DNA from 3 places in the Paenibacillus sabinae T27 genome. Region 3 is predicted to be linked to each of the others. Evidence: riboswitches for the same ligand, from Rfam matches in the RefSeq annotation. Region 3 holds a riboswitch; each other region holds the start of a gene.
What was found. A riboswitch is a leader RNA that binds a small molecule or an ion and turns the genes downstream of it on or off. The one in region 3 is predicted to bind cyclic di-GMP.
Positions count from the first base shown of each region.

Region 1 (10,916 bases), 1.3 Mb from region 3:
TTCGCGGCGGAATACTTCGGCGAACAGCAAATCCTTGCTGGAAAAATAGTAACCGATCAGCCCCTGCGCCACTCCTGCAACGCGGGCGATTTCTTTCGTGGAGGCTTCATCGTAGCCTTTTTCCGCCAACACCTGGTAGGCTGCGTCGATAATTCTCTGCTGTTTATCCGGCTCGGTCATCTTAACCTCCTCATGCGGTCATTGCATCATCTGTTTGATTGATCAAACAAATAATAGCATAAATCACCCGCTTTGACAAAATAACACGAGGAGGCGGCGGCTTCTGCATCATTCATCCGCTGAATACACTGGGTAACAAGAGGTTTAAGGAGGAGGTCGTCCCCGTGCAGACGTTCTATACCGTTAGACCCGGCGAATCTGTGTCGGCAATCGCCAAGAGGTGGGAAATCCCTGTCGCTGCGCTTATCGCAGCAAACAATCTTCCGTCTCCCGATTTCATCACCCCCGGTCAGCAGCTGTCGGTTCCGTCCGGTGTGACAACCGTTCAGGTGAAACCCGGAGACTCCGTTTACTCCCTTTCCCTATCATACGGCGTGCCTATGGCTGCTATTATCGAAGCCAACCGGCTGAGTCCGCCATACACAATCTATATCGATCAAATACTCATCATCCCGCCGGGTGTCCCCTATTATGTGGTGCAACCCGGGGATTCCTTATATGGACTTGCCGGCAGATACAACGTCACGACTGGCGGCATCCGAAGACCGGATCTGATCCGCCAAGCGAACCGGCTGCCTTCCGACTTGATCATCGCGGGCATGCACCTAATCATTCCTTACGCTCCTCCGGGCGGAGCCGGAAGGCTGGCCTTTGTTTCGAACGCTGGCGGCGCCTACGATCTCTGGCTGTACGATCCGCGGAGCGGCCGAACGACAGCGGTTGGAGGTCAGCAGGCGGATGCCCATTCCGTGCCCTATTGGTCGCCGGACAATCGCCGGATTGCTTTTATCGGGAAGCAAGGGGTTCTCTTCATCCTCGACGTGCTGCAGGGAACCTTGACGCAGATCGATCAGCTCGAGCCCTATACCACCCTCTCCTGGTCCCCGGACAGCGCGCAGATCGCCTACACGAAGCAGAACCGGATCGTGCTTTATGAGCTGGCTGCCTTCTTCGGCCGAACGCTGCCCGTAACCGGCGCCAAGCATGTGCAGTGGTTTCCCTCCGGCGATAAGCTGTTATTTGCGGCCCCGGATAACACCGGAACAGATCAGCTTTATGAGATTCGCGTCAACGGTACCGGCCAGCGACAAATTACGAATGATACGTTCAGCCCCAAGAACGAGGTCGAGCTCTCGCCAAGCGGCTCCCATGCCCTTTTCACCTCTCCCGGCGCAAGCATTTCCATTATTTACGTGGCAGAAATCAATACAGGGAACCTATCCGAACTGACGGGCGGGCCGCTAGCGAAAAATTATTATCCGGCCTGGGCTCCAAATAGCGCCGCTATCGCGTACAGCGCAACTGATTTTGCCGAACGTAAAGGCTACTTCTCCACTATCCGAACCGAACGTCCGCAAGGCAGAGGCCAGCAAATCCCGGCCGTCTCCGATTGCTTTGCTACTCCCGTCACCTGGTCCCCGGACAGCGAAGCCATCGCCTACTTGTCCGGCTGCGAAGGATCGGGTCTCTCCAGCGAGATTTGGATCGTCGATATCCGCCATCCCGCACCGATCCGTGTTGTTTCGGGAACAGGTGCCATCACCTCCGTACAATGGTCCTCCGCAGCCGTTCCGGCGGATAACTACGCTCAGTTCCGCAGCGATGTGTACCGCGTCAGCTTCCCCTACCCTGCCGCGTGGCGAGCGGTAAGCGAGACCCGGTACGAGGGCGCGGACGGTTTCTTCCAGATCTCCGCTCTGGCCAGCGATTTATCCTTCGACGAGCTGTGCCGTTCCGAAGCGTATCATCCGCTAATGCCGTACGGCTCTTCGCCGCGAATTGTCCCGGGACGCGTGCAGGGTCAGGAAGCCTGCTACATCTTCCCATCCCAGGATCAAGCGCCTGAATTGCGGCAACAATCGGCGTTCATCGCCGTATACCCGCAGCCTGTTGTCATTAACGGCAGCACGTATCCATACTTCATCCTCTGGGCGGACCAAGCTCATCTTCAAGCGATGGTGAACGGATTACGATTTCTTTGACAGTAAGATTGATTCAAAGACTAGAAGAGCCAACCCGATTGAAGGGTTGGCTCAGAGAGATAATTTTAAGTTTAGCAGTTGTCCCGATCCAGACAACTTCATCGGGACTGCTATTATTGTTTAATTCTTTAAAGGTTCACCCCATTCGTCAAATCCGCCTTGATACAGCATATTCCCCTCGGGATCATAGAGGGTGCCGTTGATAAACCGGTCGTCCGCAAAATCCCCCTCAATTTTAACCTCATCATTGGCGTAATACCAGATTGCCTTTCCTTCTCGACCTCCCTGGCTTATTTCTACGACGAGATATTCACCAGTACTTCGATTCAGAACCACCTCTAGCCCCTCCCAATGCAAGCCCGATTCGTTGTAAGAACCTTTATACCGAAGTCCTCCGCCGGGATAATATTCGATGCCCTCCACCTGCTTGCCATTTCTCATCGTTCCTTCGAAGTACAGTTCGTCAGCGAAAAGATAGTACATTTTCCCTTCGCCATCCATTTTATCGTTCTTCCATTCCCCTTCATAGAAAACACGTCCGTTTTCGTTGTATTGCGTTCCATACCCCTCACGGATACCGTCTACCAGCCCGCCATGATACCGCATGCTGCCGTCTTCGTTATACAGGGTATCCTTTGTATCTTTCAGGCTGATGTACACCGTCTGCTTTGCTCTATTCCAGCTAATTTTACGGTCAGCCGCTTCACCAATAAGCCTAAGAGGGACATAGGTTGTACCGCCCCGAGTAACCGGCGCAGAATCGGTTTTGATAACTTTTCCATTAACAACCATTTCTTTCTTGTCAATAGTCAGTTTAATTACCAGGCTTCCCTTGGTGCCCGTGATCTGGCGCGTTTTGTTATCCCATTTAATGCCGAACCCCATCCGCTCGAACAGGGAACGAAACTCGACATAGGTGCTATTGTTAAGCGAAATCGGGGCCGTACGCAGGGGAACCTCTACCCCATCCATAACGACATGAATCGGTTCTGCATTCCGGTCTGCACGGGTACTCGGAGGAATGATGGTTCTTTTGACGATAAAACCGCCTTTATTTAAATAAATCAGCGTATCGCCGGAGAGTCCGAGTACATGATTGTATGTCGCTTCCAGCGGTATCGAAAAAGACTCCTTATGCAAAAGGTCTACACCTGTTACCTTTGCTTGATCTCCCTCTCCTTTTTCAACCCAAATGCCATAGGACAACCCTGTGAATACTTTTGACAATTTGTAAGGAGAATCTTTTTGCAGCACGATTCCCTTCTCAGACGGAGTGGTTGCGTTCAGCTCAACATAACCCTGATTTTCCCTAAGCTTGGTCTTAAGCACAATGTATTTGCCATTGAACGAATAATCATGCGGAAAGCTGGCTCCGTAAAAATGATCTTCACTCTTTGAACCCAAATCATAGGCTCTAATTTCATCGGATCGGTACAGATAGATAAGCCGGCCCTTACCCAGCTGAGGATTACTCCCTTCCTCGATCTCCTCCGACTCACCGCTTGCCAAATTAAGAACTTGGACTTTGTAATGATCAACCCATGCCAGATAATTGCCATTTCCAACGGGCTCCGTTAGCGAGGATGACCCGCCGTCAACCAGTTTCTTTTTTTCCTTACTTTTCAAATTGTATCCCCATATATCACTTCCATGGAGTTCATTACTCTGAATCCAAAGAACCATTGGGCCTTGAATGGTATCCGCTAGAACCGGGTTATATTTGTGGGTCTTATCGGTAGTCAATCTTTCCGTCTTTCCGTTATCCAAATTTAAAACATAAATCGAATCATAGTGATCTTGAATTATAGTCCAGGTTAAGTAGCGGCCAGCGATATCAGCATCCTTGAGATCTTGAAAATCAACCGGTCCGACTTTGAACTTCGTCACCTCGTCTTTCCATGTGTAGTTCTGCCCTGCTGCTGCGCTCGCAGCCATCCCCCTTGTTTCCATTTCGGTTAATGCAACGAGCATCCAGACCACAAGCACACTCCAAAAGATTCGTCTCATTTTCGTTGAACCATTCCTTTCTTCTGCTGTAAGAACACGCAAAAAAACAAGCCTCTGAGCAACCCGGCTGTCTGGTTATAGCTTACTATAACGGAAGACCCGTGGCTTTGCGCCCCCGCCTTTCGAACGAGTTTGCCTTTGGTCAATCACTTGTTTCGTGATTTCTTATAGTTCTTTTGCACTTCTTTTTTCAGTATAAATCCAGATTTAAAATTTACCAATTAATATTTTGTTTGTCACTCACTTGAGATACGCACTTTAAAGTACGTACTACCTCAGATAGCCGTATAATTGTAAACTTATAGAAATCAGTGCTATGTACAAAGGAGAAGAGAAAATGAAGTATACCGGCCCCGTTTACCGTCCGCCTTTTGAAGCGAATTCGCTATTACTGCAAGTCACTGTCGGATGCAGCCATAATGAGTGCAGCTTCTGTACCATGTATAGCGATGTGCCTTTTCATGTCGAAACGCTGGAACAAATTGAGCATGATTTATGGGAAGCCAAACGAATGTATCCTGAAGTAAACCGTATATTTTTAGTCAATGCCGACCCTTTTGCCCTGAGTGCAGACCGGCTTAAATCCATTGCGGTTAAAATCAATGAAATTCTGCCTCAAGTTCAGACTATAGCGATGTATGCCTCCGTTAATAACATTAAAAATAAAACCGATGAAGAGCTTAAAGAATTAAGAGCCTTAAAGATTAACGACCTCAATATCGGCCTGGAATCCGGTATGCCCGAGGTAGTGGAACATTTTAATAAAGGATTTACGGTGGATGAAGCCAAAGTACAGTTAAAGCGTTTAACCGAAGCTGGAATGGACTTTAGTGTAAATATTATCATCGGAGGAGCCGGCAGCGAAAAAACACGGGAAAATGCAAAAGCAAACAGCAAACTGCTAAATGAAGTTAAGCCAAAGCTGATCTTTATTGCCACTTTACATGTGGATCCCGGCAGCCCGCTGGATGAAGAAGTAGAAGAAGGGCTTTTTATAGAAAATACCTTGCGCCAAAATATTGAAGAGGAAATCGAAATGTTAAGCGGACTGAACCTGGACCATACCTTTTTCTTCGGTCTCCATACCTCCAATGTAATACCCGTTCGCGGTATGCTCCCAGACAAGAAAGATGAAATGATTGCGGCACTAAAAGAAGGCTTAAACTCCATTGGGGTCGAATATTTAGACGGTCACCTGCAAAAAGGTGTGGAAGGAGCGGTTTCAATCCCCAGATAATGGGTGGAGGAAGGAGATCAGGAATGAAAGAATTATCATCAAAGATCGCAAGCATCGAACCGGCTAAAATCAGAAAAATGTATGATATGGCCCAAGGATTAGACAATGTAATTAGTTTTGTAATAGGCGAACCTGAATTTGATACTCCAGAGCATATTATTGACGCCGCCAAAAAAGCCATGGATCGCGGCCATACGCATTACACACCCAATTCCGGTATTCTTCCTCTACGTGAAGCGGTAAGCGCGCATTTTCAAAATTTTGATAAAGTCAGTTACAATCCGCTTGATGAAATTATGATTACCGTTGGGGGGATGCAGGGGCTTTACCTCTCCCTTCTGGTCCTTACGAATCCCGGAGATGAGGTCATCGTCAGTGACCCGTGCTATACCAATTATTATGGAATGATCGAAATGAATCATGCCGTTCCGGTGACGGTTCCGGTGTACGAAGAAGAAGGGTTCAACTTTACGGAGCAAGGTTTAAGAGCAGCGATAACCCCCAAATCCAAAGCCATCCTATTGAATACGCCATCCAATCCAACGGGAGCCGTGGCGGACCGGGCAACGATAGAAATGATCGCGCGAATAGCCGCCGAGCATGATTTATATGTGATTTTTGACGAGGTGTACAAGTATCTTATCTATGATGAAGAAGATTTCTTCAATATCGCCCGTATTCCCGGCATGAAAGAACGAACGATTATCGTAGATTCCGTATCCAAATCCTATGCCATGACCGGGTGGAGAGTCGGATTCTGTCTAGGTCCGGAGCCTGTCATCTCTGAAATGCAAAAAATCCAGGAATTTATGCTGTCCTGCGTGAACACTCCGGCACAATATGCAGCAATCGAAGCCCTGACGGGACCCCAGGACGCTCTTACATACATGAATGAGCAATATAAACTGCGCAGAAAGATCATGGTCGACCGAATCAACAGCATCGATACCTTGTCCTGCTTAATGCCGAAAGGTGCATTTTACGTATTCATGAATATCAAAGAAACAGGCCTGACCTCTGACGAATTTGCAATCGGGCTTCTGAAGGATCAGCATGTCGTTGTGTCTCCCGGAGATTGTTTTGGAGCTATGGGCGAAGGTTATGTGAGACTGTCGTATGCTACTTCCGTGGAGAATATTAATGAAGGATTCGATCGAATCGAGAAGTTCGTGAACAAATTAAAATAAATGAGTTTGCTATTGATCTTAACTACAGTAATAGAAACAGCGGCAGTTATGGACGAGAAGGTCCTAGACTGTCGCTGTTTTATTGAACTATTCCAATTCCTTAATATCCTTAATCAGCATTTCAACATTTTCTTTTTTTGTAGCCCAACTGGTACAGAATCTCACAACACTGTGATTAGTATCGGCTTTTTCCCAGAAGGAAAAAGAATACTTTGTGCCCAATTTCATCAACACATCTTCCGGCAAAATGGGAAACTGTTGATTGGTTTTGGAATCATATCGTAATGAAAAGCCTTTTTCAACAAAAGCCTCTCGAATCATCATCGCCATTTCTACGGCATGACTGGAAATTTCATAGTACAAGCCATCTTCAAACAAGGTTTCAAACTGGATTCCGAGTAATCTCCCCTTGGCCAGTAATCCTCCCTTTTGCTTGATCATATACCGAAAATCTTTTTTCAGCTCATCATTTAGGATCACTGCTGCTTCCCCAAATAACGCTCCGATCTTAGTTCCCCCGATATAGAACACATCACAAAGTCTTGCAATATCCGCCAAGGATAAATCGCTAGATAAATTGCCGCCACCCGGAGCCAATCACACTGATACTTCCGTGTTATGCCCAGGTGCGAAACTGTGGTACAAAGAGAACAACGCCGGCTGCAGCTCATATGCACATTACAGGTTTTTGGATCGTTTTTTGGCACTAAGATACTCCTAGTCTATCCAAAAAACTATCTTTTGGATATAATTAGTAGGCTAACATCCCTTGGGAGGCTTGATATGTAGAAAAGCATGATTGGATAGTCTACAAAATTCCTGCTTCTGAGTGGACAATTAGTTTTGCTAGTGGTACTGCGATTGGGGGGTCTTTGAAACTAAGATGATTAAAAAACTAATATTCTGTGTTCTTGTCGTCATGTCTTTATCTGCTTGTAGTTCAAATGAGCAAAGCAATCAACCGCAACCTACAAAATCACCGGAGGAAATTGCAAAAGCGGTATCCGGATTGGTTGAAGAAAGGGACGAGGTACAAGATGTTTCGTTCTACTATGCTCAAACAACCGAGCAAAACAAGGGTAAGAGCGATTTTTATGTTTACTTCTCTAATGACAATGGAAAAGTGTCGGATTTGGAATTTGTAGTGCAGTATATAGGGACCCATCAAATAGGCACTAATTGGATCGAAATCAGAGCTGATGACCAGTTATTTAGCATAAATAATATCAATGATTATGTTAGAGGAAGCATGTCACTTTATACTGTACACGAAGTTTATTCAAGTACAGTTTACCGTGATGACTTAAAAATGATTAGAGCAATGGCGAATGCAGAGAAGACAATAATTCGTTTAACTGGAACCGGTTTGTACAGCACGGATATTAAATTAAGTAAGCAACAAAAGCAGGCAATGTTGAATGTTATTAGAGCTTATAAAAACGCAGGTGGAGATCGCTATTTTTTGGGTGATGAACTGTGAGTCCTCTTATAGGGCTCTTTTATTATGTATGATGATTCCTCTGGACCAAAGGGCGTTCCGTCCGGTTCACCGAGGGTAGCGCTCAGCCTCAATCGTCGGCGAACCTGCTGCTTGTGTTAAATGAAAATAAATTATTATTATAGACGCTCATGCCGCTGACGCGGCACCATCAGAGGATGAAATAAAGTTAAAAAAGCAGCTGCCTTATAGACGTGAAAAAATAGTCCTAGAATGGCAGCTGCATTATTCAACTAGCGTCCCCTTTATCTCTTACTGCAGGAAGCACATATGGCTAACGAATGAAATATGCGTCTTCGATGCAAAAACAACCGCCGCAATTTTCCGCGGGTCTCATCAAAGACAGGTCGTAAAAACGATTATGGAGGCTACGCTTCTGTCAGGATGCGTTTTCGCGTTTCGAGTATACGTACGGATGCAGCATTAGACGGTTGGTATATTGGTCTCTGTCAGTTCGGCAGAGAGTTCCCATAGGCGCAAGGCTTGCTGAGGATCGACCGCGTAGTCCTTAACTCCGATTGGGGTGCCGTCGTCAGGAGCCGGTTCTGCGATGTCACAGTCCTCGCAGTAGATTCCACCTAAGCCGGCAAGTTTTGGGGAGGTGGCCGCCCACACCTGGGTAGCGGCACCCTGCTGAGGTGTCTTGAATGTTGGATCGGCCGGTTTGCCGTTTTCGTCAATCCAACCCAGCGTGACCATATCCTCCTTTGTCAGATGACGCTGCAGCGGCGTCAGAATTGCGCCAGGGTGCAGCGAGAATGCCCGTACACCGTGCTCCGCACCACGTCTGTCGAGCTCGACGGCAAACAGGATGTTGGCGGTCTTGGATTGCCCGTAGGCAGGGAACCTGTCGTAACTACTGCGCTTGAACTGCACGTCGTCCCAACGGATCGGCGATAGGTGGTGGCCAGCTGAGGATACAGATACCACGCGCGCTCCTCCCTCGGCAACGAGTGCTGGCCACAGCAGGTTGATCAGCGTAAAATGGCCCAGGTGGTTGATGGCGAACTGGGCCTCCCAGTCAGGCCCCACCCTAGTCTCCGGGCAGGCCATGATCCCGGCGCTGAGGATAGCAATTTCGATACTGCGACCACTGGCTAGAAACCGATCGCTAAATGCCCGGACGCTGGAGAGGTCCGAAAGGTCAAGCTCAACCACCTCAACACCTTTCAAGCCAGCGAGCGCCCGTTCAGCAGAGGCGGGACGGCGCGCCGGAACGACGACATGGGCTCCGGCACGGGCGAGGGCTCGTGTGGTCTCCAATCCTAAGCCCGAGTACCCACCGGTCACAATAGCCAGACGTCCGGAGAGATCGATTTCGTGCAGTACCTCATCGGCGGTGCTTCGATTGCCAAATCCGGAACCAATTCTGTGCTGCATAGTTTTTGAATAACTTTGATGCTGCATGGTGTTTCATCTCCTTACTGATATTCTCATATCCACCATACAACCTGTAGTGCACTTAAGGTCAAGTACTGTCCTAAAACCAATGGTTTTCGTCATCATGTTGGGTCCTTGATTGTATAGCTTCCGATTTTGGGCGCTGAACAGATGAAGATAACCGCAGGCAGCGCATAGCGCCATGGTTTCTCATTTACCGGCGGTCCAGAGGTGCTGTGCGGTTCCTTGCTCAAGGTGTTGTTCGTAGACGTCCACTTTCCAGTTGATGAGTTCGAGGCAGTCGTTCAGGTGCGTAACTTTGACGGCGACTCGTTGTTGGTGTTCGCGGAGGATTTTAAGTCGTTCGTGTTCGTTTCCAGGGCCCTGACGGACCAGTTCCGCGAACCTTCTGATCTGCTCAATCGGCATTCCAGAAGCTCGGAGCTTGGTACAGATGCCGAGCCACTCTACATCGGCCGGGCTGTAGCGACGGCGGCCGCCGTTGTCGCGTGCGACCCGAGTGGACAACAGCAGGCCTTCGCGCTCGTAGAATCGCAGCGAGGAGATGCTCAGTCCAGTGCGCTCAGCAACTTGACCAATACTTAGTTCCTGATCAGTATCCATTTGAAGCGTCACCTCTCATTATTCGAAAATTCTGCAACTTTATATTCACTACGATAATATCAATAAAATTCCCAGATTATTTTGTTCTGAAATGAACATGATACTACATGGGAGGTTGAGTATATTATGTTTAAACCGCACACCATGCCCCTCATTTTTGTGATGCTCATTATGATAATTACCGGATGCGAACGAAAAGCGGATCCCCTTCCCCAATCGCGAATTGAGGAAAAACAATCGCCATCAAAAAGTAAATCCATTCAAATGATCCCTCCAGTCAACCCAGATTCAATTCCCATCTTGATGTATCATTCGATTGGCATCAATCCATCCAGTACGCTTTTTGTTCCCCCAAAGGTATTTTATAAACAAATGGAACACTTGAAGAATGCCGGATATCACACCATGACTTTCAAAGATTTAATCAGTTGGAAAACGGGAGAGATGATCCCGGATAAGCCGATTTTGATTACGTTTGACGATGGTTATTTGGATAATTACAAGATCATGTATCCATTTTTAAAAAAGCTTCAAATGAAAGCAACGATATTTGCCACCAGTGACTTTATCGGTTTTCCTAATCATTTGAATTGGGATCAGATAAAAGAAATGGAACGATCCGGATGCATTGAAATTGGTGCGCATACCCGGCATCACACAGAATTGACAAAAAACACCCCATTACAACTTGTGGATGAAATTTGGGGAGCTAAACAAAAGATGGAGAAGAGATTGGGGCACCCAGTAATCGCTTTTGCTTATCCATCTGGTAAATTCAATCAAAAAGTATTACAGGTGGTTAAGCGTGCCGGATTTGACTT
Region 1 covers NZ_CP004078.1:4,632,390-4,643,305, forward strand. Annotated here, with positions in the region: gene PSAB_RS21385 (TetR/AcrR family transcriptional regulator) at 1-180, opposite strand, end outside; gene PSAB_RS21390 (LysM peptidoglycan-binding domain-containing protein) at 345-2,162, shown strand; gene PSAB_RS21395 (stalk domain-containing protein) at 2,283-4,133, opposite strand; cyclic di-GMP riboswitch class I at 4,224-4,316, opposite strand; gene PSAB_RS21400 (radical SAM protein) at 4,507-5,406, shown strand; gene PSAB_RS21405 (pyridoxal phosphate-dependent aminotransferase) at 5,430-6,593, shown strand; partial or broken gene PSAB_RS21410 (threonine aldolase family protein) at 6,681-7,163, opposite strand; gene PSAB_RS21415 (hypothetical protein) at 7,477-8,073, shown strand; gene PSAB_RS21420 (SDR family NAD(P)-dependent oxidoreductase) at 8,515-9,498, opposite strand; gene PSAB_RS21425 (MerR family transcriptional regulator) at 9,682-10,095, opposite strand; gene PSAB_RS21430 (polysaccharide deacetylase family protein) at 10,222-10,916, shown strand, end outside.
Region 1: it holds a riboswitch for cyclic di-GMP, as region 3 does, so the genes downstream of both, PSAB_RS21395 (stalk domain-containing protein) here and PSAB_RS03040 (transglutaminase-like domain-containing protein) in region 3, are expected to answer to the same signal.

Region 2 (10,916 bases), 440 kb from region 3:
GCAGGGAACGTCGACTACGAATTCAAGCTGCTGAAATCGGTGGTCGAAGTCAATCAGGGCCAGCGGTTCATGATTCTTGCGAAGCTCCACGAGTCGATAGGCAGTCTGCAGGGTGCGACAATCGGAATCTGGGGACTGGCCTTCAAGCCGAACACCGACGATGTGCGCGAATCGCCTGCAAGGGAAATCATCGAGGCGCTTGTTAAGGAAGGCGCGCATGTGAAGGTGTACGATCCGATTGCCGCGGACAATTTCCGGAAGCAATACGACCACCCGCTGATTCACTGGTGCGCCGTGCCGGAGGAAGCGGGAACCGGCAGCGACGCGGTCTGCCTGCTCACAGATTGGGCCGTGTTCAAGGATATCGATCTGCACCTTCTGGCAGCAGGAATGCGCAAGCCGATCCTGATCGACGGGCGCAACGTCTACTCCAAGGAACAAATCGAAGGAACCGGGCTGGAATATTATTCGGTGGGACGCCCGCGGATGGGCGGACTCAGCGGCTTGTCTCCAAGCGTGGCAGGAGCGGTATAAGCGGTATATATGGATAAGTGACGAACCGGGTCAGGCGCCGCAGACTCAGGCGAAGCAGGTTCGCCGCGGCGGCGCCGCTACCTTAGGATATTCCGTTAAGAAGCAGGCTGTTCACGGCTGTATCATGACCATTATGAGGGAGGGTATCATTATGAAACTGGTATTATTGTCTGGCGGTTCGGGAAAACGGCTGTGGCCTCTGTCCAACGACTCTCGGTCGAAACAGTTTCTGAAGGTGCTGGAAAGCCCGCTCGGCGAGCCGGAATCGATGGTCCAGCGGGTATGGCGGCAGCTGGGAGAAGCGGGACTTGCGGAATCGTCGTATTTGGCGACAGGGCGCGGGCAGGTGGAGATGATCCAAAGCCAGCTGGGCGGGGATGTCAAGATCATCGTCGAGCCCGAGCGCCGCGATACGTTTCCGGCCATTGCGCTGACGGCCGTCTACCTGTATTCGGTAGAAGGCGTTCGCCCGGATGAGACCGTCGCGATCCTCCCGGTCGATCCTTATGTGGAAGGCTCCTTCTTCGGCTCGATTTCACAGCTGGAGCAGGCGCTTGACGATACCGGCGCAAATCTGGCGCTGATCGGCGTCGTGCCGGAGCATCCCTCGGAGAAATACGGCTACATTATTCCTTCGGGCGGCGCGACGGAGAAAGAGGTAAGACCGGTTAGCGGTTTCCTGGAGAAGCCGGATCGCCTGCGGGCCGAAGAGCTGATCGGACAGGGCGCCTTGTGGAACTGCGGGGTGTTCGCCTTCCGGCTGGGATATCTGCTTAATATTTTACAGCAAAAAGGGCTGCCTTTGACTTACGAGGAGCTGCAGAAGCAGTATAAGCTGCTCTCTTCCATCAGCTTCGATTACGAAGTGGTTGAGAAGGAAGACAAGATCGTTGTCCAGCCGTATGACGGATTCTGGAAGGACTTAGGCACCTGGAATACCCTGACCGAGGAAATGGCGAGCAACCAATTAGGCAAGGGCGTGCTGACTGAGGATTCCTCTACAAGCTGCCTGGTCAACGAGCTTGATATTCCGATCACGGTAATTGGCGCCCAGGACCTGATCATCGCCGCGAGCCCGGATGGCATCCTCGTCACCCACAAATCGGAAAGCCCGCGCATCAAAGAGGTGCTGAAGGGCGCGGAGCAAAGACCGATGTACGAGGAACGCCGGTGGGGCCACTATAAGGTGATCGATTACGTCAAATACCAGGAAAGCAATGAAGTCCTGACCAAGCGGATTTTTATCGCAGAGGGAAAAAATATCAGCTACCAGTATCATCTTAAGCGCAGCGAAATCTGGACCTTTATCAGCGGGGAAGCCAGCATCATTCTTAACGAGAAATTGCACACGGTGAAAGCCGGAGATGTTGTGCGCATACCGGAAGGAACGAAGCACAGCATTCTCGCGTTGACCGATGTGGAATTCATCGAGGTTCAGACCGGATCGGAGCTGGTGGAAGAGGATAATATCCGCATAACGCTGGATTGGAAGGATATTGAACTGCAGCAATTTATCTCGTAATAATGCCTGAATGAGGGATAACCTACTTATTAACCATATAACAAGGCTATTAAACGGGTCTTTTGGCTCATTTATTGAAGAATGATGAAAATCAGTCTTCATCATTAATTGTACACCGTCGATATTTACGGTAGAAGGTTAAGCCTTCCAATACGACAAAGGCAAACCTATCGCGAGGTAGGGACGCAAAGCCATAGGGCCTCTCCATTTCAGAGAGGCAGCCTGGCTACCGAAAGGAAGATGAAATTGAAAGTTCACCGTACGTATCGATTGTTCTGCATGCTGGTAACTCTGTCTCTGCTCCTGTCATTTGTTCCGTTCATGGGCGGAGGAAGCGCATCGACCGTTTCCGCGGCGGCTGCGTCCACAGCGCCGGTGACCCCGGACGCTTCACCCGAAGCGGTCAAGCTGCTGAGTTACCTGTATTCCATTTCCGGAACCCGAATTATCACCGGTCAGCATGACTATCTGGAAAGTCCGGACGAGTTCAACAACAAGCTTCAAGTAACGAGCAGTAGATATGCAGCTCTCCATGGATATGAGCTTGGCGCGATCAACGGCCAAACGGACGGCGCCGTAACATGGCTCCGGCAAAATGTGGTGAACAGCGCCATCAAATGGTATAAGTCCGGAGGCATCGTCGCGATGACGTTCCACGAGAATCTGCCGGGAACATCATACAGCTGGTCCAATGTGCAGATGTCGTTGTCCCAGGCCGACTTCGACAAGTATGTTACACCCGGAACCCCGGAGTACCAAAATCTGATCACTGAGCTGGACAAGGTGGCGGTTTCGCTGAAAACCCTGCGCGATGCCGGAGTGCCCGTTCTGTGGCGGCCCTATCACGAAATGAACGGGGGCTGGTTCTGGTGGGGCAAGAAGACGAATTTTACTGCTCTCTGGAATATTATGTATGACCGTTTTGTCAATGTTCATAAATTGAACAACCTGATTTGGGTGTGGAGCCCGAATGCTCCGAACGACTGGGCCGATCCTTACGCGAAGACTTATCCCGGTGCGGATAAAGTGGATATTCTGGCGGCGGACATTTACAACAAGGACTTCAGACAGAGCTATTATGACGATCTGTTGAGTTTGGCCGCAGGCAAGCCGATTGCCATTGGCGAGAATGGTGAAATGCCCGATCCTGCGATGCTGCCCAAATATCAGAGCAAATGGGTCTTTATGATGACCTGGGGCAAAATGCTCTATGAAAACAACACCACGACTACAATCAAGAGTTTTCTAAACAACGGATTTACGTTAACCCGCGATGAAATTAGTACGGCTCTGGCTTCGTATACGGTGCCAATGCTGTCGGAAAGCCCGACGCCAAGTCCGTCGCCGACACCATCGCCGACACCGACGCCGAGCCCAACACCATCGCCGTCACCGAGTCCAACACCGACACCTACGCCAAGTCCGACACCGACGCCGGTACCATCGCCAAGCCCGACACCAACACCAACACCAACATATACGCCGAACAATCAGCAGTCCGCTGCGGATTCTTCAACCGATAGCTCATCCTTGACCGCGCTGCTGCCTTCGGCCACGCCTGCGGAGCCACGCCATGGCCTGCTGGGCGAATATTTTACCAACATGCAGTTAACCGGGACGCCCGCACTGGTGCGGGAAGAATCGGCCGTCGATTTCAACTGGGGACTCGGATCGCCGGACACCTCCATCGGCCCCGATAAGTTCTCCGCCCGCTGGAGCGGCAAAATCAAGCCTCTGTACAGCGAGAACTATTCCTTCTATACCAGTTCGGATGACGGTATTAAATTATGGGTCAACGGCGTTGCCGTTATTACCAGCTGGTCTACCCAATACGGTTTAGAGCGAAAGGGAAGAATCGACCTTGAAGCCGGGAAACTGTATGACATTAAAGTTGAATATTACGATAATACGGGGAGCGCCAAAGCGCGTCTGATGTGGGAGAGCAGTAGCCAGCTCAAGGAAACCGTTCCAGCCAGCGCGTTTTATCTTTCCGATTCGCTTTGATATAGCTTTTACGGCTGCCCCTGAGGGTGGCCGCCGATACTTATAATTCATTCAGTTCATTTGAGCCTTGCGAGGCCCTGCTTAATACAGCAGGGCTTCTAAACTATAAGCCCCTCATGGGGAAGACTGTTTTCCCGGCATACGGGAGGCCGGCATTCTCTTAAAGGATTCCTGGCTTAAGAAAGGAAGATGAAATTGAACAAATCCTCCAAGTATCGGTTGTTCACTACGGTTTTACCTTTGATTCTGATCATGTCCCTGCTGCCGTGGATGCATTCGGAAACTCCGCCCAAGTCCGTAATCCAGACACCGCCCGCTCCGGTTAATCCGTCGGCCTCGCCTGAGGCGGGAGAACTGCTCGGGTTCCTGGCAGGCTTAAGCGGCAAGAGCCTGATATCCGGCCAGCATGATTATCTGGAAAGTCCGGATGAATTTAATAATAAGCTCGAAAAGGCTACAGGCAAATATGCCGCACTTCACGGTTACGAGCTTGGAGCCATTAACGGCCAGTCGCCGGACACGATCGACCGCCAGCGGAATGCCGTTGTACATAGCGCCATCAACTGGTATAGAAGCGGCGGGATCGTGGCCATGACTTTTCATGAGAACCTGCCCGGCACTGCTCCCATATGGTCCAATGTCTCCATGAGTCTGAGCCAAAGCGAGTTTGACGCCTACGTCACTCCAGGTACGGACCAGTACAACCATCTGATTGCCGACCTTGATCAGATCGCCGGGTATTTGAAGCAGCTGCAGAGCGCAGGAGTGCCCGTTCTGTGGAGACCCTACCATGAAATGAATGGGGGCTGGTTCTGGTGGGGCAAGAAAAATAATTTTTCAGCTCTCTGGGATATTATGTATGAACGTTTTGTGGGTAAACATAAATTAAACAATCTGCTCTGGGTATGGAATCCGAATGCGCCCAACGGGTATGCCGACGCCTATGCGACCTATTACCCGGGAGCGGACAAAGTTGATATCCTGGCAGCGGATATATACAACAATGATTTTCAGCAATGGTATTACGATAGTCTGCTGAAGCTTGCAGACGGCAAGCCGATCGCCATCGGCGAGAGCGGCGAGCTGCCAAATCCCCGGCTGCTGGCCAAGAGCCAGAGCAAATGGGTCTATGTGATGACCTGGGGGAAAATGCTGACCGAGAACAACAGCCAGCGCACAATCAATAGCTTCATGAACGCCGATTACACGTTATCCAGAGACGATTATATCCAATTGGTGGATAAGGAGGCGGTAGCCGCCGGCAACGGGCTACGGGGAGATTATTTCGCCAACAGGGAACTGGAAGGCAAGCCGGCTTTCAGCAAGACTGACGCGAATTTGGACTTAAGCTGGCAGGAGGGGACGCCCGGGGAAGCCGTGAACAGCAACTTCTTCTCCGTGAGGTGGCAGGGCCGCCTTAAAGCTTCCGGCACCGGAACCTATACGATCAAAGCTGTAGCCGACGACGGTGTACGGGTATGGATCGGCGGCAAGCTTGTCATCGACAGCTGGGCGCTCCAGAACGATACAGCCCGGACAGGAACGATTAAATTGAAAGAGAATACTTTTTACGACATTAGAGTGGAGTACTTCGAAAATAAAGGTAAAGCCGACATCAAGCTGCTCTGGCAAGGTCCGGGGCGGCCGGAAGAGGTCATTCCCCCCAAAGAGCTTTTTCTACCCGACTAAACAATAGACCGGGAGGTCGGATTCCTTGAGAAAGCGAGGACAGGAAATGAGTATACCACGAAAAGCCCTATCTTTAACCGTACTTTTGAAGCTTGCAGGATTTATCGTCTTATTTTTGCTGTCTGTCTCTTTTTTAGGGAATGAAGGAGCGGAAGAACCCGGGAATTCCAACTTTTCCACCGCGTATAAGACAGCGCCCGTATCCCCGCCGGGGAAAATCATCTGGCAGCTGGGCACACGGAATGAATCGTCCGGCGAGTTCGCGCCCAGGGATTCATCATCCGCGGGGAGCGCAGTAAGTATGGATACATCTGAACTTGACACGGGAGATCTCAAAAAAGTGCCTTCCGGTCTGAATGGCAAGAGCTTGCCCGAACTGCGAATCTCGTACAGCTTGACCCATATTCCCGACAACGGGGTATTGTTTCAGGTTAGCATTCTCGATGCCTATAAATCCGTCCCTCAGATGGCGGCCTTCTCCAACAGCCAGCTGTCGGGGATTATTCAAATCGCGGGCGTTGCGGGAACAGGCAGCGGGTACGATTTCCGTAAAACATACGATTTGTATATTCCAAAGGAACAGCTGAAAATTGGCACAAACGAGCTCAAGCTGAAAGTGGTCCGTTCCATGTATGCGTCGAGCGCGGAGGACCAATATTCATGGTGGACCTGGGACGATCTCAGCCTGCGTTCGCTGAATTCGCCGATCAGCGAGCCGATTCATGGCAGCTATGTGCTTACGGGCACCATGGTTGCCAACAAGCAGTTTTATTTTGATACAGGCGCCACCGCTCATCTGCCGTACATTATCAAATGGCTCGGTTTGGCCTACAGCGGCAATATTATGCGGACGGGCGGCGCCAGCGATGTAGGCTTTTCCCGTTCCGACCTGGAGAATTACTACAAGGTGCTTAAGGATTACAATATGCAGTCGGTCGCGCTGTATTTGTACACCGGGAATATCAAGCTGAATGCGGACGGCTCCCTGCCGGATAGCGCGAAGAAGAAGCTGACCGATTATTTCCGGCAGTACGGCTCATATTTTCAGTATTACGAGGTAGATAACGAACCCGGCTTGTTTAACCGCTCCAAGGCGGTCAACCTGGCGATTGCCGACTGGCTGAACAAGGAGGGTAAACAAATCGCGCCTCATCTTAAGACGGTTGCTCCGGGCTGGGCGTATTGGCCGGCATACAAGGAGGATTCCTGCGGGAACCAGAGAGGGGACGTCAAGCAATGCGGCGACCCGGACGGCTGGGAACGCGATCCCGCGCAGCGGCTGGAGCTGGAGAAGATCACAGATCTTACGAACGGCCATTCATACGGGGATTCTTACGTCGCCAAGAACGGCGGCAGCTTTACCGAGAACCTGAAGACTTTCCAAGGCTCGAATGACGGGCTTCCCAAAAAAATGCTGGTTTCCGAGTTCGGCACCTCCGACACTCATGTGGACGATTATCATTACGGGGCGAAGGAGCGGACGTCGGCCGCGTTCGACCGGATTATGAGAGCTCATATCGGCTATGCGGATATGTTCGTGCAGCACGCTGCCTTTTTCTACAATTTCAGTCTGTTTCAGTTCAAAAACGTTAATCTGAAGACGCATGATCCGGCCAAGACGGAGATTTACTATACCAAGGAAGGCGAGGATTCCCGCGTCAGAATCATGCGCAGACTGAGCTTGGCCTATGCGACCCACGGCGCCCCGCTCACCTATAATCTGCTGAACAAAAGCGCGCTTGCCGACAAACTGGTATACGTCCGGGCCGTGGATACCTCCAAGCTGGCTCCGCTGGCGGGAAGCGATGCGACATCGAACAAGGTGCTGGTGAACTTCGTCAATTTCGAGAACACACCGCAGACCGTAAGCGTCAAAGTCACCATGCCCAAGCAAACGATCTATGAGGGAGAGCGTTTCGGTGACGGCAATACGTATGAAGAAGCGCGCCGTTACGTGACCGGCCTGCAGGCGAAGCCTGAGCTTACCTTTACGGAAACGCTGGCTCCGGGAGAGGCTGTACAATATATTTTGCAGCCTTCCTCGGAAGTAGCGGATGAGGCGCCAAAGAGCCTGACGGCCACCGCCGTCAGAGGGACCTCCGTACAGCTGAATTGGCTCGAATCTCCCGGGACCGGCTATGATGTGTTCCGCGCGGAGGGCGCGGATAACCAACTGAGGCAGATCGCTTCTAAAGTTCAAGCTACGTCGTACACCGACCGTGCGCTTAAAGAGGGAGTTCTGTACACTTACGGGGTTCGGGTAACGGGCAAAACGCTGCTGTCGGCCAAGACGCAGATTACGGCTACCGGCCTGGTGCCGCTGGATCGGACCGGCTGGAAGGTCTCGGACAATTTGAATATGAGCGAAAAAAAGCTTTCTTATATGATCGACGGAGATCTGAGCACCCGGTGGGATAGCGGTAAAAATATGACCTCCGGCGAAATGGTTCAGATCGACATGGGAAGCTCGCATTCCCTGGAGGCCATAGAGATGGACACCTCCAAATCTCCATACGATTATCCGAGGATCTACAACATTTATGTATCGGAGGACGGGCAGAACTGGCAGCAGATCACGTCGGGCAGGGGAAGGAAGGACGTCAGCATGTATCCTTTTGCCCAGACAAGGGGCAGGTATGTCCGAATCGTCCAGACCGGAACCGGCGGAAATTTCTGGTCCATCCACGAATTGCAAATTTACTCAAGAGAGTAGGCGAAGTTGCGGAAGCTTAACCTGGCGGTCCCGATAACTTGAGAAAGGGCGTGATCGACAAGATGACCCATCAAGCCGATTCCATCCTTATGCTGCTGGCCGCTCTTATGCTGGTAGGGGTACTGTCCACCAAATTTTCTTCGCGGTTTGGGCTGCCGTCGCTGGTCCTGTTTATCGCCGCGGGCATGATTCTCAGCCGCTTTGTTTATTACAATAATGTGCCGCTCACTCAATTTGCGGGCCTGTTTGCTCTTGTCGTCATTTTGTTTGAGGGCGGCATGCAGACCCGTTTCAAGGATATCCGGCCGGTGATCGGCCCTTCGCTGGCGCTTTCCACCCTGGGGGTGCTGGTTACGACTGCCGTAGTGGGGCTGTTCGCCACATGGGTTCTAGATGTTTCCTGGGCGGAAGGGCTGCTGTTCGGAGCCATCGTCGGATCGACGGATGCCGCGGCGGTTTTCTCTGTACTGGGCGGCAAGAATATCAATAAACGCCTGACTTCCACGCTGGAGGCGGAGTCGGGCAGCAACGACCCGATGGCGGTCTTTCTTACCGTGTCGTTGATCGAATGGATACACGATCCGGATACCGCGGTATGGCGTCTGCTGCTGTCTTTCATCTGGGAGATGGGAATTGGCCTGCTCATAGGCCTGGCAATGGGCAAAACTACTGTTCAGGTGATCAACCGGATCAACCTGGATTCCACCGGCCTTTATTCCGTTATGGCCTTCGGATTTGCCGTGCTGACCTACGGCTCGGCCGCTCTGCTGCACAGCAGCGGTCTGCTTGCGGTCTATACGATGGGGCTTGTTCTCGGCAATTCCGAGCTCACCTACTACCGCACCATTATGAGCTTCAATCACGGATTCGGCTGGATGATGCAGATCTTCATGTTCATTTTGCTCGGTCTGCTGGTCTTCCCCCAGGAACTGGTGAATATCGCCTGGGAGGGGCTGCTTCTGTCTTTCATATTAATGCTGGTGGCCCGGCCGATCGGCGTCTTTTTAAGCCTGCTCTTTTTTAAATACTCCATTCACGAAAAAACACTCATCTCCTGGGCGGGACTCCGGGGCGCCATTCCGATCGTTCTCGCCATGTACCCGCTCCTGGCCGGGCTGGAGCACGGCAGGATGTTCTTTAATGTTGTCTTTTTCGTCGTCCTGACCTCGGCCGTCATTCAGGGAACAACCATCTCCCCGCTCGCGATGAAGCTTAAGCTGATTGGCTCACAAGCGGGCGGCTCCCGCTGACGACCTTACATTGATCGCGGGAATGAAATATAGTTGAACGTTAGCGGGGGCTCTTCGGAGCCCCCTTTTTCCTATGCAGCCTCTTGTCAGGCCAACCGAGTGGGTGTGACGGAGATAACAGTTCTTTCCAAGAGGGACATGGTAAAATATGCACCAATTAAATACAGTCAATGGATTGCAAAGCAGCTAGATTTGTGCTAAATTAAATATAGATTTAGATTAAGTCTAAATATTAAAAAATTTAAGACCGGAGGAATGAATCAATGAGCACTGATCTGAAAACTCAAACCGAACTGCATGCCGTATTGAATCGTCAAACTGCCAACTGGACACTGCTGGGAATTAAGCTTCATCATTATCACTGGTTTGTTACCGGTACGGACTTCTTTACGCTTCACAGCCAATTCGAAGAATACTATAACGAAGCTGCGGGCTATGTGGATGAGCTGGCTGAGCGTCTGCTGGCCATCGGCGGCAAGCCCGCTTCGACAATGAAAGAATACCTCGCTCTGTCCAGCCTGCAGGAAGCAACCGGCGGCGAGAGCGCCAAGGAAATGGTGGCCGCTTTGGCCAAGGATTACGCGCTTCTTGCGGAAGAACTGAGCGCCGGCATCAACCTGGCCGAGGCATCCGGCGATCAGCCGACAGGCGATCTGTTCATCGGAATCCGGACAAATGTCGAGAAGCATGTATGGATGCTGAACGCTTACCTCGGCTAAGAAGGGGATGCCTGCCGGCTGCACACAGGCGGCAAACGAACGGCGGCAGCTTAAGCAGCGCCAAATGGCCGGTTCCAGTCGGATTATGACTGGAACCGGCCATTTTGATTTTGGCATCCGTATATTAACCAGCGGGGGATGTTGGATTACTTGATGAAGACGCCTCCGAAGGGCAGCACTTCCCTTAGGAATCGTTTGAGAATGCCGTCCTCCCGGTTCTCCCTTTCAAAACGGCGGTTCTGCCGGCCGGCCTGAAAGAGGACCGGGCCGCAGCCGGTCATTTTCCAGTGATAGCTCATATGCTGGCTGGCCAGATGGTTCCCGTAGACCGTCAGTTCCAGCCGGGCATTCTCGGGATAGGCGATCATGCTGCCAGCATCGACATACAGAGGCTCGACCGGGTCCAGAGCCGCCTCGCACACGGTTCCTTCGGTCAGAATACCGATGCTTCCGCTGCCGGAGAACCTGACCTTGATGAGATCACG
Region 2 covers NZ_CP004078.1:1,093,952-1,104,867, forward strand. Annotated here, with positions in the region: gene PSAB_RS04895 (UDP-glucose dehydrogenase family protein) at 1-534, shown strand, start outside; gene PSAB_RS04900 (sugar phosphate nucleotidyltransferase) at 686-2,056, shown strand; cyclic di-GMP riboswitch class I at 2,207-2,290, shown strand; gene PSAB_RS25885 (glycosyl hydrolase) at 2,303-4,060, shown strand; gene PSAB_RS04910 (glycosyl hydrolase) at 4,250-5,749, shown strand; gene PSAB_RS04915 (discoidin domain-containing protein) at 6,051-8,462, shown strand; partial or broken gene PSAB_RS04920 (potassium/proton antiporter) at 8,525-9,685, shown strand; gene PSAB_RS04925 (Dps family protein) at 9,976-10,431, shown strand; gene PSAB_RS04930 (AIM24 family protein) at 10,578-10,916, opposite strand, start outside.
Region 2: it holds a riboswitch for cyclic di-GMP, as region 3 does, so the genes downstream of both, PSAB_RS25885 (glycosyl hydrolase) here and PSAB_RS03040 (transglutaminase-like domain-containing protein) in region 3, are expected to answer to the same signal.

Region 3 (9,256 bases):
CATCACCCGGGTACGCCAGATTCTGCTTGATGCGATTCCGGACAGTCTCAAGCATGCGATCACGGTTGGCATCGGACTCTTCATCACGATTATCGGCCTGAAGAACAGCGGAATTATGACGATCGGCGTAGAGGCGGGCAATGCGATTCCGGCCAATACGTTTACCGATGTGCTGTACTTCGAAACGGTCTTTCATCTTGGAAGCCTTAATAACACCAATGTTCAGCTGGCCCTCATCGGTCTTGTACTGATCGGCATTCTGATGGTGCTGGAGGTCAAAGGCGCGATTCTGTTTGGTATTCTCGGCACTACAGTAATCGGCATGCTGATGGGCGCAGTCGATTTTGCCACCCTGTCCAATCCGTCTACGCCATGGGTTCCGGATTTCACGCAGCTGAACTTCCTGGCGTTTGACTGGAACGGCATTCTGCATACCGGCATTATTTCGGCGATTGCCACCTTCACCTTCGTCGAACTGTTCGACACCTTCGGCACGCTCGTCGGAACGGCGCAGCGCGCGGGAATTATGGACAACCCTGAGACGGGTAAAAAACGCGTCGGCAAAGCGATGCTCGTAGACGCGGCTGCGGTCGCCGGCGGCGCCATGCTGGGCACATCGACCACAACGGCTTACATCGAGAGCGCGGCGGGCGTGGCCGAAGGCGGACGTACGGGACTTACCGCCGTCACGACAGGCGTGTGCTTCCTGCTTGCCCTGTTCCTGGCGCCGGTAGCCGCTTTGATTCCCGGCTCCGCCACGGCGGCGGCCCTGATCATTGTCGGCGTGCTGATGGCGCAGTCCATCCGCCGGATTGATTTTAACGATATGGTTATCGCCATTCCGTCGTTCCTGACCCTCGCGATTATGCCTTTTACCTACAACATCGCGAACGGCATTTCTTTCGGTATCGTTACTTACGTGATCCTGGCGTTTGTAGCTAACCTTGCAGGCAAAAAGAAATACGATATCCACTGGATGATGTGGCTGCTGGCCATTCTGGTGGTCCTTCGTTACTTGCTGATCGGCAGCCAGGGCTAAACCGGGCGGTTCCTATGCGGCTCCTTCCTAAACGGAAGGGGCCATTTCTTATTTCTACGAGAAACGTACTTGCGTCTTGAAAGACGCCGTCAGGCGCTTCTTCTTGAAATATCAGAAAGTATAAGCTTCGCGCTTATCCTTAACCTGATATTTTTACGAGAAACGGATGCCTTCCTCTTTCAGAGGACGGCGAAGCCTTTTCTTCTTATATATAGCGCGTAATTCACCGTATTTTCGGAAGTCAGACCGGACTTTAATTCACATGGCAATTCGATTATATTGAAATGAGGGAAAAATAAAGCACACTCACATACATAGATTCGGACGATTATACGAAGGTGGTTACAAGGATGAAGAAGTGGCCAAATGCCGCAAAATTGATGTTTATGCTTCTGCTGTGTATGCTTGCCTTGCCTGCGGGAACAATGTTTGCGGAAGGGAATCTTTTGCAAAATTCCGGCTTTGAGGAGTCGGCTTCGAATGCGCCCGCTTCCTGGAATAAGGACGTGTGGGTTCAGGGCGACCAGGCAAGCCTGCTTTCCGTGGAATCTGCAGATGTCCATTCCGGCAGCTTCGCAGCCGCTGTAGAGAATATGCAGCCGAATCATGCCAAATGGATTCAGACCGTTGCCGTCAAGCCGGACACCCATTACCGGATATCCGGTTGGGTGAAAATGGTGAACGCGGGAGCGGAGGGAATCGGAGCCAATATCTTCGTCGTCGGCGTAGGCGGGGGATATCCAAGCACCAAGGATACCGGCGGAGGCTGGCAGCAACTCACGTTCGTGGGCAAGACGGGCCCGGATCAAAAAGAAATGGGCATCGGCGCCGCCCTCGGCGGGTACGGCAATTTGGCCACCGGCAAAGCGTACTTCGATGATTTGTCCGTGGAAGAGCTGAGCTCCGCCCCGGCCGGGGCTTCGGTACTCTCGCTTGATCCCGGTTCGTCTTCGGCGGGTACGGCGGGAAAGCCGGTTAAAATTTCATCCAAGGATATTTTGCTCTTCTCCGCGCTGTTCGCCTGCCTGTTCGCGTGGGTGTACCGGACTGCGCTTCGCAGCCGCCGCCTGCTCCGAAGAGAGAATTGCAACTTTGGCCTATGGCTGGGTTTGGTTCTTGCCGCGGCTTTCCTGCTGCGCCTGTGGCTCGGCTGGACTTCGCAGGGCTATATGAACGACATGAAGACCTTTATGTTCTGGGGGCAGCGGCTCGCCGAGGTAGGCCCGGGACGCTTTTACCAGAAAGGCCTGTTTGCGGATTATCCTCCAGGGTATCTTTATATATTGTATCTTCTGCATGTCATACAGGGCGGACTCGGCCTGAGCCCGGATTCTCCCGGAGAGATGCTGCTGTTCAAGCTGCCGGCGATTCTATCGGATATTGCGGCCGGATGGTTCATTTACCGGATCGGAAGCAAGAAGCTTACGAGCGGGATTGCGCTCGGTCTTGCGGCGCTGTATTTGTTTAACCCGGCCGTACTTACGGATTCGGCGGTGTGGGGGCAGGCGGATGCCTTTTTCGTACTGTTCCTGCTGCTCAGCATTAACGCCGTCTCGGATAAACGGCTGGCCGTTTCCGCGCTCTGGTTCGCGGTCGCCACGGCGGTGAAGCCGCAGGCGCTTATTTTTACGCCGGTGCTGCTGTTTGCGTTCCTGCACTACCGCGCCTGGAAGGAGCTGCTAAAGGGTGCAGTGTACGGGCTGGCCGCATTTGCCCTGATCACCTTGCCGTTCTTTTGGGACAACGGGGGGCTCGGCGGACTGATTGATCTTTACAAAAGCACGCTGTCTTCCTACCCTTACTCGACCGTCAACGCTTTTAATCTCTATATGCTTATCGCTCCGAGCTGGGCGCCAATCGACCGGTTATGGCTTGGAATCCCTTTCCGCGCCTGGGGCAATATCGCAATTATCGCCGCCGTGCTTTTGGCCGGGGTCTACTCGTTCCGCAAAGATAAGAAGGATCTGTCCAAGTCCTTCTTTATCGGTCTGGTTCTGATTGTGGTCATGTTTGTCGTCGGGACCAAAATGCATGAACGGTACATGTTCCCGGCGCTTATCCTAAGTTTATTCGTTTTTATGGAGACCAAGGACCGGAGGCTGCTGATGCTGTTCTTCGGTCTGAGCTTGACCCAGTACGTCAATGTGGCCTATGTGCTGCTGCATCTGAATGCCGGGCAGAATCCGGGCTCGGACGGCATTGTTCTGGTCACATCAATCGCCAACATCGGGCTGCTGCTCTTCATGCTGTACATCGGGTGGGATATTTACTTTAGGGGAAAAATCCTCCCGTTTGCTCTTCCGTATACGGACCGGCAGCTTCGTGAAGCCGACCTGGCGCTCGCCGGAGAGCTCCGTCCTTCAAGTCATGGCCGCCCGGGAGGCGTATTCCCGAGGCTGGTGCGAAAGGACTGGCTGTGGATGGGGGGCATTACCTTGCTCTATGGCGCGCTGTCTCTGGTCAATCTCGGCTCGTCCTCTTCGCCGCAGACGGTCTGGGCGCCTTCAGCCGCCGGTGAAAGCTTCTATGTGGATTTGGGAGCCGCGAAGCAGCTGGATAAGGTAAGAATATTCGGCGGCGTGGGCACGGGCGAATTTACGCTGGAGTTTGGCGACACGCCTGGTACCTGGTCCGGACCCGTCAAGATTAAGGAGGACGTCGGCAACGTCTTTATCTGGAAAAGCCAGGAGCTTAACGCCACCGCGCGTTATGTCCGGGTCTATGTGAATAGCCCGGGCTTCTACCTGCATGAGATGGCCTTTTATGAGCAAGGCAACGCGTCGCCGCTGGCCGTTGCCGATGTGTCGCCGGATACGGGAGGAACTCCCAAAAAAGGCGAGCCGGCTAACCTGTTCGACGAACGGCAGCTCATTCCGGCGAACTCGGGCTTTATGAACAGCACCTATTTTGATGAGATTTATCATGCCCGAACCGCTTATGAGTATGCCCATGGCATCGTTCCTTATGAGAACACGCATCCGCCGCTCGGCAAGCTGCTGATTTCCGTCGGCATGACTCTGTTTGGCGTCAATCCGTTCGGCTGGCGGATCGTCGGTACGGTGTTTGGAATCGCCATGCTGCCTGTCATTTATATGATGGCGCTGCGGCTGTTCGGGCGGACGCGCTACGCGGCGCTTGCGGCAGGGCTGTTCGCGCTGGACTTTATGCATTTCACGCAGACCCGGATCGCCACCATTGATGTGTACGGCGTCTTCTTCATCATGCTGATGTTCTATTTCATGCAGCGTTATACCGTTATGAATTTCTACCGTGATCCGCTGCGCAAGACGCTGTGGCCGCTCTTTTGGTCCGGACTGTTCTTCGGCATCGGCGTCGCCTCCAAATGGATTGTCCTTTATGGAGGGGCGGGTCTGGCGATAATGCTTGGCATATCGCTATTTGACCGGTTCCGGCAGTACCGGGCCGCCCGGCGCCTGCTTGCCGCCGGAAAGGGCGGAGACGCGGAAATGTCCTCCGCCTGCCGGGAGGCTGAACGAACGTTCTGGAGCAGAACGATCATCACGCTGGCATGCTGCCTTGTCTTTTTTGTCGTGATACCGGCCGTGATTTACAGTCTGTCGTTTATTCCCGTTCTGTCCGTCACACCGGAAGGCTATACGTTCAAAGGACTCATTCAAGCGCAAAAGGACATGTATGATTACCACAGCCAGCTTGTGGCTACCCATCCGTTCTCTTCCCAGTGGTGGCAGTGGCCCTTCATGAAGCGGCCGGTATGGTTTTTCAGCGGCGGGGAAGGCCTGCCGGCAGGACAGGTGAGCAGCATTGTGACAATGGGCAATCCGCTGATCTGGTGGACCGGTGTGTTTGCCATTCTCGCTGTGCTCTGGCTAACGCTGAAGCGCCGGGAGAAGCAGCAGTACGTCATTTGGATCGGTTATTTTTCCCAGTATGTTCCCTGGATGCTCGTTCCGCGCGAGACGTTCCTTTACCATTATTTCGCCATGGTGCCGTTCCTGATTCTGGCGCTGGTCTATGTGCTGAAGCTGTCGGACGGATACTTCCCGGAATCGCGGTCCAGAGTTATTCGTTATGTGTTTGTCGCGGGAGCGGCGCTGCTCTTCGTGATGTTCTATCCCGTCCTGTCGGGGCTGCAGGTTAGCGGAGATTATGTGACGGGCGTCCTGCGCTGGTTCCCGACTTGGGTCTTCTAGAGTCAGACCTGTCCACAACTTAGGAGGAAAAGAAATGAAAGCCAGATACAGCGTGATCGTCCCGATGTATAATGAGGAAGAAGTCATCTCCCATACGTATGAGCGCCTGAAAGAAGTCATGGACCGTTCCGGAGATGCGTACGAACTGATTTTCGTGAACGACGGAAGCCGGGACCGCTCAGCCGAGATGATCCGGGAGATTGCAGTCCGGGACGAGCATGTGAAGCTTATTGATTTTTCGCGGAATTTCGGCCATCAGATCGCGATTACCGCCGGTATGGACTATGCCCGGGGCGAAGCAGTCGTCGTGATCGACGCGGATCTTCAGGACCCGCCGGAGGTCATCCTGGAGCTAATTGCCAAATGGAAGCAGGGGTATGAGGTGGTGTATGCCAAACGGCTGAAGCGCCACGGCGAGACCTTTTTCAAAAAAATGACCGCCAAGCTCTTTTACCGCCTGCTCAGTAGCATGACCAGCGTGGATATCCCGACCGATACGGGCGACTTCCGCCTGATTGACCGCAAGGTGTGCGATGTGCTGCGCGAGCTGAAGGAGAAGAACCGCTATGTCAGAGGTCTTGTCAGCTGGGTCGGCTTCCGTCAGACGATGGTGGAGTACGTTCGCGAAGAGCGTTTTGCCGGGGAAACGAAGTATCCTCTCAAAAAAATGATCCGGTTTGCGCTCGACGGCATCACGTCCTTTTCGCACAAACCGCTCAAAATCGCATCTTATCTCGGATTTTCGCTCTCTTTTTCCAGTTTTATCTTTCTGTTCTTCGTCTTGATGCAAAAATGGTTCACCTCCCGCACCGTGCCCGGCTGGGCCTCCATTGTAGGGGTGAATCTGCTGTTTAACGGGATTGTACTTATGATTCTCGGGGTAATCGGGGAATACATCGGCCGGATTTACGACGAATCGAAGGATCGGCCGCTGTATATTGTCCGCCGGACCGTGGGCTATACCAGCCTGAAAGAAGAGGAAGCTGAGCTCCTTCGCGAGGAAGCTGGACTTACGCGGAAGGGCGTGCCTCATGAATAACAAAAATATGCGCGGCGAAATCATCCAGTTCGTTAAATTTAATATTGTCGGTCTGCTGAATACGCTCGTCGATATGGCCGTGTTCGCGCTGCTGAATTCGCTCGGACTGTACTATGTCGTGGGCCAGATCATCTCTTATGGGGCGGGAACGGCCAACAGCTTTATTTTAAACAGCAATATAACGTTCAAGGACCGGAAGCGGTCCAAAGAGGACGGGTTCGATTATAAGCAGCTGATGAGGTTTATTGTTTTGAATTTGGTTGTGCTGGGTATATCTTTGCTGCTGATGAGCTTGCTAATCGACCGGCTGGGACTGAAGGAGCTGGTATCGAAGGTACTGGTTACCTTTGTTACGGTCATCATCAATTTTGTCGGCAGCAGAAAATGGGTGTTCGTGAACCCGAAGCAGCCCCTGTCCGTTTCGGGCGAGGCGGTCTCCGGAGGGGATGCGGACCAACGTTAGAGGTGAGATAACTTGCGCAAGCTGTCCTATATCATTATTATTGCGGGCGTTCTGCTGCTCCTGTATCCGAAGGCCAGCGAATGGTTCGAAGACTGGCAGCAGCAGAAGCTGCTGGAGGAAGCGGAACGGAACTTTGAACAAGGAACGAATACGGCTCAGACCTCTGTCGATCCCGACTTGCGGCTCAAATACGCCAAAGTGACGCAGCTGCTTGCGGATGAATCGGTATTGGGCGAAGAATCTGAATCTGCGGATAATAATGGGGCTTCGGACGCCGGCGAGCAAGCGATCGGACTGATTGAGATCGATACGATTGATGCCAAGCTTCCCGTGCTTGAAGGAGCCACCAAAGCGAATATGAGGCATTCAGCCGTGCATCTGACCGAGACCGCTCCGCTCGGAGAAGTAGGCAATGCGGCCATTGCTGCTCACCGCGCTCATACCAAAGGCAGACTGTTTAACCGTCTGAACGAAGTGAAGATCGGAGATACGATCACCGTTAAGACCAGAGGGAAAGTCTATAATTATATCGTTTATGATATTCAGATCGTTGATCCGACAGACATTTCCGTGCTGGAGGGCAATAAAAAAGACCGGATCTTGACGCTGATTACCTGCGATCCGCTGATCAACCCGACCCATCGGCTTATTGTCCACGCAAAACTTCCGTGACTGTAGCGGAAAAATGTTAAAAGAGGCGGATGGAGCAGGTATATCTTCCTATTATTCTATTGTTATTTGATATTGATATGGTAAAATATATGTAGAAAAGCTAAACACGATAAATGGCAAACCTCCCGAAAGGTAGGGACGCAAAGCTACAGGGCCTTCCCGTCAGGATGGCAGCCAGCTGCCGAATGAAGAGGCTTTTTTGTTTGAGTTTTAATATAAATTATGGTATTTATTCCAAAAATAATAAAGATAAAGCTTGTGTGACAAAGGCAAACCTGCCGAAAGGCAGGGACGCAAAGCTACAGGGCCTTCCCGCCAGGATGGCAGCCAGCTACCGAAAGGAGTTTTATCCATGAAGAAGTTGTATGCGGTGATCCTCGCTTTATTAATCGTCGCCGCCTCCGCCGAAGCGACTCCGGCAGCCGCTGCGAGCAGCGGGTCCGAATGGCTGGATGCTTCGGAGTTAAGCCAAGGTGTTGTCGGCATTCAATATAACGTTCCGCAGAACAAGCGCACCAAACTGATGATCACCAAGAACGGCAGCAGCTATACCTACAACCTGTTCGCATCGGAGCCTAATGAATCTTTCCCTCTTCAACAAGGCAACGGTACCTATCGCATCTCCATCCTTGAGAACACCAGCGGCAATAAATATAAAGTGGTGTATTCCGACTCGGTCGACCTCTCGCTAAGCGACCCCAACGCTGTATATTTGAGCTCCGTGCAGAATGTGAATTGGAGTCCCTCGGACAAAGCGGTACAAAAAGCGAAACAATTGACTCAGAACGCTGCCACGGACAAAGAAAAGGTAACCGCCATCTACAACTATATCGTCTCCAATATTAAATATGATTACGCTTTGGCCGCTAATGTAGCCAATGATTATGTGCCGAGTATCGACAATACGCTTGCCTCCAAAAAAGGAATTTGCTATGACTACGCCTCCCTTTTCGCCGCCATGCTTCGGAGTGTGGATGTACCGGCCAAGCTGGTCATGGGCAATAGCAGCTATGTAGCTGAGTACCATGCCTGGAACGAAGTCCTCATCGGAGGCAAGTGGGTCACTATCGATACAACAGTTGATGCGGGCTTGGGCAAGAGCGGCAAGACGGCTCCCCTGATTAAAAGCGCAAGTAAATATACGGCCGTGAAGTATTACTAAGCACAAACAATCCGCTTAACCAATAAGTGGATTGTTTTTTTTTGTGATTTCGGGGTTGCCATATTCAATGAGAAGAGGTATTATAGGTGAGTCGCTCTTGGGAGGCACAAGCGTTTAAAGATAACTTGAAAAAAACTTTTTAAAAAAAGCTTGCGTTTCTGAAGAGTACATGATATATTATAAAAGTTGCTGCTAACGAAAAGTTGAACGGCGGCAAAGAAGTTTGATCTTTGAAAACTGAACAACGAGTGAGTATTAAATGAGAAGAAATTCTCGTCAGTTTGTTTGATTGAGCTATCGGCTCTACCTTTTTGGAGAGTTTGATCCTGGCTCAGGACGAACGCTGGCGGCGTGCCTAATACATGCAAGTCGAGCGGAGTTATGATGGAGCTTGCTCCTGATTAACTTAGCGGCGGACGGGTGAGTAACACGTAGGCAACCTGCCCCTTGGACTGGGATAACTACCGGAAACGGTAGCTAATACCGGATAAGACCTTCTGGTGCATACCGGAAGGCGGAAAGGCGGAGCAATCTGTCACCAGGGGATGGGCCTGCGGCGCATTAGCTAGTTGGTGGGGTAACGGCTCACCAAGGCGACGATGCGTAGCCGACCTGAGAGGGTGAACGGCCACACTGGGACTGAGACACGGCCCAGACTCCTACGGGAGGCAGCAGTAGGGAATCTTCCGCAATGGGCGAAAGCCTGACG
Region 3 covers NZ_CP004078.1:649,975-659,230, forward strand. Annotated here, with positions in the region: gene PSAB_RS03015 (NCS2 family permease) at 1-1,039, shown strand, start outside; gene PSAB_RS24905 (phospholipid carrier-dependent glycosyltransferase) at 1,390-5,211, shown strand; gene PSAB_RS03025 (glycosyltransferase family 2 protein) at 5,246-6,250, shown strand; gene PSAB_RS03030 (GtrA family protein) at 6,243-6,713, shown strand; gene PSAB_RS03035 (class D sortase) at 6,726-7,385, shown strand; cyclic di-GMP riboswitch class I at 7,491-7,571, shown strand; cyclic di-GMP riboswitch class I at 7,644-7,724, shown strand; gene PSAB_RS03040 (transglutaminase-like domain-containing protein) at 7,738-8,547, shown strand; rRNA gene PSAB_RS03045 (16S ribosomal RNA) at 8,856-9,256, shown strand, end outside.